DNA from 3 places in the Bordetella sp. H567 genome. Region 2 is predicted to be linked to each of the others. Evidence: predicted binding sites of a transcription regulator. Region 2 holds the regulator's gene; each other region holds the start of a gene.
The links. The regulator LexA, encoded in region 2, represses DNA repair genes until DNA is damaged. The targets are predictions, from matches to a motif close to ACTGTATNNNNATACAGT.
Positions count from the first base shown of each region.

Region 1: AKI39_RS07460 (ATP-dependent helicase) is a predicted target of LexA. The motif match lies at 1,140-1,157, and genes of this name have one in related genera.
Region 3: imuA (translesion DNA synthesis-associated protein ImuA) is a predicted target of LexA. The motif match lies at 1,024-1,041, and genes of this name have one in related genera.

Region 1 covers NZ_CP012334.1:1,642,042-1,644,303, reverse strand. Annotated here, with positions in the region: gene AKI39_RS07460 (ATP-dependent helicase) at 1-1,061, opposite strand, end outside; gene AKI39_RS07455 (PA2169 family four-helix-bundle protein) at 1,256-1,705, shown strand; gene AKI39_RS07450 (LysR family transcriptional regulator) at 1,687-2,262, opposite strand, start outside.
Region 2 covers NZ_CP012334.1:3,436,431-3,438,692, forward strand. Annotated here, with positions in the region: gene AKI39_RS15410 (amino acid aminotransferase) at 1-348, shown strand, start outside; gene lexA (transcriptional repressor LexA) at 548-1,198, shown strand; gene lon (endopeptidase La) at 1,256-2,262, opposite strand, start outside.
Region 3 covers NZ_CP012334.1:2,112,589-2,114,850, reverse strand. Annotated here, with positions in the region: gene AKI39_RS09590 (DUF1326 domain-containing protein) at 1-40, shown strand, start outside; gene AKI39_RS09585 (DUF2182 domain-containing protein) at 24-878, shown strand; gene imuA (translesion DNA synthesis-associated protein ImuA) at 1,097-1,918, shown strand; gene AKI39_RS09575 (Y-family DNA polymerase) at 1,848-2,262, shown strand, end outside.

The DNA of each region.
Region 1 (2,262 bases), 1.8 Mb from region 2:
TCATCGCTGACCGTGACCAGCTTGGGACGGTTCGACGACTTGCGCTCGGTCCACAACTGCTTGGCGTGGCGTTCCCGCGCGAGCGCGATGACCGCGTTGGACGCATCCAGGATGGGCTGTGTCGAACGGTAGTTGCGTTCCAGCGTGACCACTTTGGCGGGCGCGCCGAATTGCGCGGGGAAATCCAGGATGTTGCGCACCGTCGCGGCGCGGAAGGAATAGATGGCCTGCGCGTCGTCGCCCACCACCGTCAGCCCACGGCCGTCCGGCTTCATCGCCAGCAGGATGGCGGCCTGCAGGCGATTGGTGTCCTGGTATTCGTCCACCATGACGTGATCGAAGCGGCCGCCCACGTCGCCCGCGATGTCGGGGTGGGCCATCATTTCCGACCAATAAAGCAGCAAGTCGTCGTAGTCCAGGACCTGCTGGGCCTGCTTGGCTTCCACGTAGGCGCGGAACAGGCGCTTGAGCTGTTCTTCCCACTGCGCGCACCAGGGATAGACTTCCTTCAGGATACCGTCCAGCGGCGTCTGGCTGTTCACCACGCGTGAATAGATGGACAGGCAGGTGCCCTTCAGCGGAAAACGCGATTCGGTGGACGAGAGCCCCAGTTCGTGGCGCAGCATGCCCATCAGGTCTTCGGAATCGCCGCGGTCGTGGATGGTGAAGGACTCGGCCAGGCCGATGCGCGGGGCGAACTCGCGCAGCAGGCGCGCGCCGATGGCGTGGAACGTGCCGGCCCATGGCAGGGCGGGAGGTACGTGGCCGGCGCCCAGCCGCAGCACCTTCTGCAATACCGCCCCGGCCCGTCTTTCCATTTCGATGGCCGCGCGCCGCGAGAACGTCAGCAGCAGCATGCGCTGCGCGTCCGCGCCCTTCAGGATCAGGTTGGCGACGCGATGGGCCAGCGTGCTCGTCTTGCCCGATCCCGCCCCGGCGATGACCAGCAGCGGGCCGCCCCCCGCCGGCCCGGCGCCATATTCGGCGGCTTCGCGCTGGCTGGGGTTCAATTCCGCAAGCGGATCGGGCGCTTCGGCGCCGGTGGCGGGGCGTTCGGACATGGGCGGGCGAGACGGGCTGGAGCCGCGTCGTGGATGGGCAGGCGCCGCCAACAAGACGGCGCGACAGGCCGCCATGATACTGGATAAAACCTCAGTCCGTCCGGGAGCCGCCCATGGGTACGGGGTTTGCGGAATGCCCCTGTGTGCGCGTCCGCGGAAGGCGGCGCGCGGTTTTACTCACCAAGGAGAATGCCATGGCCGATCGTATCGTCAAACTGCTGAACGACCTGACCGAAACCAGCAAGAACGGAGAAAAGGGTTTTCTGGCGGCCGCCGAAGACACCAAGGACCCGGAACTGCGGGGACTTTTCCAGAACCGTGCGAACGACTGCGCGGCCGGCGCGGCTGAGCTGCAGGCCATCGTCTCGCGGCTGGGCGGCAAGCCCGAAACCGGCGGCAGCGTGGCCGGCGCCGTGCATCGCGGATGGGTCAACCTGAAGGCCGCCGTCACCGGCCGCAGCGACGCCGCCATCCTGGAAGAATGCGAACGCGGCGAGGACGTCGCCAAGCACGATTACACCAACGCCTTGCGCGAGCCCCTGCCGGAGGACATCCGCGCGGTGGTGCAAAGGCAGTATGAAGGCGTGTTGCGCAATCACGACCAGATCCGGGCGCTGCGCGACCGCTATCGTGCCAGCACCTGACGCGCCATATCGTTCCCGATGCGCGTTGGACGCCGCTGCGAAAGCGGCGTTTTTTTCGGCGTTTTCATGTGCATGCCCGCCACCGCCGTGAAGACCGCGGCGAAGTGCTCCACCAGCGGGGGCACGGGACGTCCCGCCGGGGTGATGCAGTAGTAGTTCAGCGCCAGGACGGGCTCCATCGTCACGAACCGTACGCGCCAACGCGATCGCGCCACGGCCGCGAAAGAGGGCACGATGGCTTGGCCCAACCCCGCTTCCACCATCGCCATGGCGGTTTCCAGGTGAGTCACGGTGCGGCCCTTCGGCGCATCGGCCGGCGTGATATGCAGGCGCCGGTCGACCAGCTGCTGGATGGGATTGTCGCGCGGCAGCGAAATCAGGTTGTCGATGGCAACGTCGGTCCATGCCGTCGGACTGGTCGTGCGGCGAGAGCCGGGCGCCACGGCCAGGACCGGATGCCACTGGAACAGGGCGCGCCGGCGTATGCCCGATACGCGATTGAAGAATGCGCCGAAACCGGCATCGAGTTCGCCACGTTCCACCTGTCCCTGGATCAG
Region 2 (2,262 bases):
TCCAACCCGCCCACCCACGGCGGCACCATCGTTTCCACGGTGTTGAACACGCCTGAACTGTTCGCGCTCTGGGAGCAAGAGCTGGGCGGCATGCGCGATCGCATTCGCTTGATGCGGCGGCAATTGGTCGAAAAGATCAAGGAACACGGCGCGCAGCAGGATTTCAGCTTCGTCCTTCAGCAACGCGGCATGTTCTCGTATTCCGGCTTGACGTCCGCCCAGGTCGATCGGCTGCGCGACGAGCATGGGATCTATGCGGTTTCCAGTGGGCGCATCTGTGTGGCCGCGCTGAACAGCCAGAATATCGACGCCGCCGCCAAGGGTATCGCCGCCGTGCTGAAAAACTAGGCGATACGCATATCCAGGTACCGCGCCGGCATACCGGATCAGAGCCGGGCAGCACGCGTGGACCGGAACGAAGAATGGGGCCGCTGGCCCCATTCTTTTTGGCGTCTTGCGTTGCCATCGCCCCAGACCCCTTGCGTTTTGAAGCTGCGTCCCCCAAAATGCGGAGCTGTATATCCATACAGGGAACCAGGAACCCGCAATGGCCAGCAAACTTACCGAACGCCAACAGCAGATCCTAGACCTCATACGCCAGGCAGTCTCCAGTACCGGCTTTCCTCCGACCCGCGCGGAAATCGCCCAGGCACTGGGGTTCCGCTCGCCCAACGCCGCGGAAGACCACCTGAAGGCCCTGGCCCGCAAAGGGGCGATCGAACTCACCGCGGGCGCCTCCCGCGGCATCCGCCTGAAAGAAGCGCGTGGTGAAAGCGGGCAAGCCATGCTGCCGATCCCCGCCCTCGCCCAATTGATGCTGCCGCTGGTGGGACGAGTTGCCGCGGGCAGCCCCATCCTGGCCGCGGAGCATGTGGAAAGGGACGTAGGCGTGGACCCGGCCCTTTTCGCCCAGCGTCCGGACTACCTGCTCAAGGTCCGTGGGATGAGCATGCGCGACGTGGGAATCCTCGACGGGGACCTGCTCGCCGTCAAGAAGGCCAGCGAAGCGCGGGAGGGGCAGATCGTGGTCGCCCGCATCGACGAAGACGTTACCGTCAAGCGACTGCACCGCCACGGCGGCCGTATCGAACTGCTGCCGGAAAATCCGGACTTCCAACCCATCGTAGTACAGCCCGGCCAGGAATTCGCCCTGGAGGGCATCGCGGTCGGCCTTATCCGCACACAGGCCCTGCACTAGAAAAGGGCCTGTCAGCTTGCGCTGCAGGCCCTTACGATCACGAACGGTCGGCGCGGATCAGTGCTTGATGACCGGGTCCACGGAGTCCGACGCGGACGTGGCGGCCGGCGTCACCAAGGGCTTGTCCTTCGCCTCTTCTTCCGAAATAGGCTCGGGCATACGCTCCAAGGCACGTTCCAGCACCTTGTCGATCCAGCGAACCGGAACGACCTCCAGCTGGTTCTTCACGTTGTCCGGGATCTCCGCCAGGTCCTTGACGTTTTCCTCGGGTATCAACACCGTCTTGATACCGCCACGGTGCGCGGCCAGCAGCTTTTCTTTCAGGCCGCCGATGGCCAGCACCTCGCCGCGCAGGGTGATTTCCCCCGTCATCGCAACGTCTGCCCGCACCGGGATGCCGGACAACGCCGAGACCATGGCCGTCGTGATGGCGATACCCGCCGACGGGCCGTCCTTGGGCGTGGCACCCTCCGGTACGTGCACGTGCATATCCCGCTTTTCGAAGACGCTGTCGGCGAAACCCAGCCGGCGGGCGCGCGAGCGCACGACGGTACGCGCCGCTTCGACCGACTCCTTCATTACGTCCCCGAGCGAACCCGTACGCTGGATTGCGCCCTTGCCCGGCATATCGGCAACTTCGATGGTCAGCAGATCGCCACCCACCTCCGTCCAGGCCAGGCCGGTCACCTGCCCCACCTGGTTTTCCTTTTCCGCCATGCCAAAGTTATAGCGACGCACACCCAGATAGTCGTTCAGGTTCTCCGAGGTAACGGCGATCGGCTTGGCTTCGCCATTGGCATCCGACTTGGCCTTGGCATCGCGTTCCGTCAGCAATTGCTTGACGACCTTGCGGCAGATCTTGCCGACCTCGCGCTCAAGCGCGCGCACACCGGCCTCGCGCGTGTAGTACCGCACGATGTCCCGCAGCGCGGATTCGTCAATCGTAAGCTCCGCTTCCTTCAGGCCATTGTTCTTCAATAGCTTGGGAATCAGGTGATCGCTGGCGATGTGAACCTTCTCGTCCTCGGTATAGCCCGACAGGCGGATGACTTCCATCCGATCCA
Region 3 (2,262 bases), 1.3 Mb from region 2:
CCATAATGCCCTGCAAAGCATCTTTGTGTTCGACGGATAAGCCCGGCCGCGGGCGCTGGCTACCGTACCCGGCGCCGCCCGGCAGCCGGCCCCACCGCCGTGTCTTCCTGCCGGTCCTGCTGGCGCTGGCCGCATTATCGTGGGCAACCCTGTGGGCCTGGGCGCGCAGTCCGTATGGGCGCTACCTGGAACACGATGACTGGACGACAACGGGATCCGCGGCCTTCCTGTGTCGCACCATTCCCGGCGGCGAGGTGCTGGTCCCGATCGTCCTCTACGCCGCCGCCTGGGTGCTCATGATCGCGGCGATGATGCTGCCGACCATCCTGCCCCTGCTTGCCCTCTTCGACAGGCTGACGGCCGGACGGCGGGACCACGGCCGCCTGCTGATATTGCTGGGCGTGGGCTACATGGCCGCGTGGGCCGCATTCGGCGCGCTGTCGCAGGGTCTGCACGCGGGTTTGCTGTCGCTCCTGGCCAGCACCCCTGCGCTTGCCTGGAATGGCTGGCTGATCGGCGTCGCCTGCGTCGCCCTGGCGGGCGCATTCCAATTCAGCCCGCTCAAATACCGATGCCTGGATAAATGCCGCGCGCCGCTGGGTTTCATCATGCGGCACTGGCGCGGCGGATCGCCGGCGCGGCACGCCTTCGTGCTGGGCGCGCATCATGGCCTGTACTGCGTGGGCTGCTGCTGGGCGCTGATGCTGGTGATGTTCGCCGTCGGCATGGGCAGCCTGGGCTGGATGCTGGTATTGGCCACCGCGATGGCGATCGAAAAAAACCTGCCCTGGGGCCGCCGCATCAGCGCCCCCCTGGGCGTCGCGCTGATGGGATGGGCGGTGGCCATGGCGGCGAACGGCATCGCCAACGGGGTTTGACGGGGGCGCAAGGTCGCATCCCAGGCGGGTTGGCGGGGTCGATAGCGGCTCCGCCTGGCCCCCTCGACCGGCCGGAGCGGGGCTTGCTTCGCCCTCCTCTGCCGTAGCGGCGCGCAGAAATGTGGCGGTGGCTCCCCACGTTTTTACTGTATATTTGTACAGTGAAAATCCACGCCCGGCGCTGAACCCGCCGGGCGTTTCCGCCTTGCTCCGTCGTCATGTCCAGGCTTTCCTCGCCGCCTCCTGAACACATCCATCCCGCCCTGTGGCGGGGGACGCAGCTTGCGCGGGCGGCGCGCGCCGCGGTGCCGACGGGTTATCCGGTGCTGGGGCAGGAATTACCCGGGGGCGGCTGGCCGCCGGGGGCCTTGAATGAACTGCTGCTGCCGCGGCCCGGCATCGGGGAAATGCGGTTGCTGCAACCGGCGCTGCGGGCACTGGCCCCGGAAGGCAGCATCGTACTGGTGCAGCCCCCCTGCGTGCCGCATATCGCGGCATGGACCAGCTGGGGGCTGGATCCCGCGCGGCTGCTGTGGGTAAATCCCGCCCGGCCGGCGGATGCCCTGTGGGCGGCGGAACAGGTGTTGAAAAACGGTGGCTGTGCCGCCCTGCTTTGCTGGCTGCCGCAGGCCAGGCCGGAAGCCCTGCGGCGGCTGCACCTGGCGGCGCAGGCGGGCGCCACCTTGTTCTTCTGCCTGCGGCCGGCGCGCGCGCTGGCGCAGGCCTCGCCGGCGCCCTTGCGGCTGTCGCTGGCACCCGCGGGAGATGCCTTGCGAGTGGATATCGTCAAGCGCCGCGGGCCGGTATGCAGCCATCCCCTGTTCATCGCGCTGGAACGATCCCGCTCCCTGTCGCAGGAAACGCTGCCTGCCGAAGCGCCGGAAACATCGCACGCCGCATCGCAAGAAGCCGCCCCCTCCGCGCCGATCGATACGCAGCCTCTCGCGCACGACCTTGTTTTGAATACCCATGCAACTCTGGATCGCGATACACCTGCCGAGGCTGGCGCTGGACGCCCTGCATCCGCCGTGGCCGCTTGACGCCACGGCATGCGCGGTGATCGAGCACGAATGCGTCATGGCGCTGACGCCGGCCGCGGCTGCCCACGGCATCCGCCTGGGCATGCGCCGGGCGGGCGCCAACACACTGGCGCCGCACGCCATCCTGCTGGATCGCGCCCCCGCGGCCGAAAGCGCCGCGCTGGAAGGCGCCGCGCTGGCGCTGCTGCAATATACGCCCGACGTCGCGCTGGGCGATCAGGACAGCCTGCTGCTGAACGTGGGCGCCAGCCTGCGCGTGTTCGGCGGACCGCGCGCCCTGGCGCGCCGCGTCGCCGGGACCTTGCGCACCCTGGGCCTGCAGGCTCGCCTGGGCATGGCGCCCA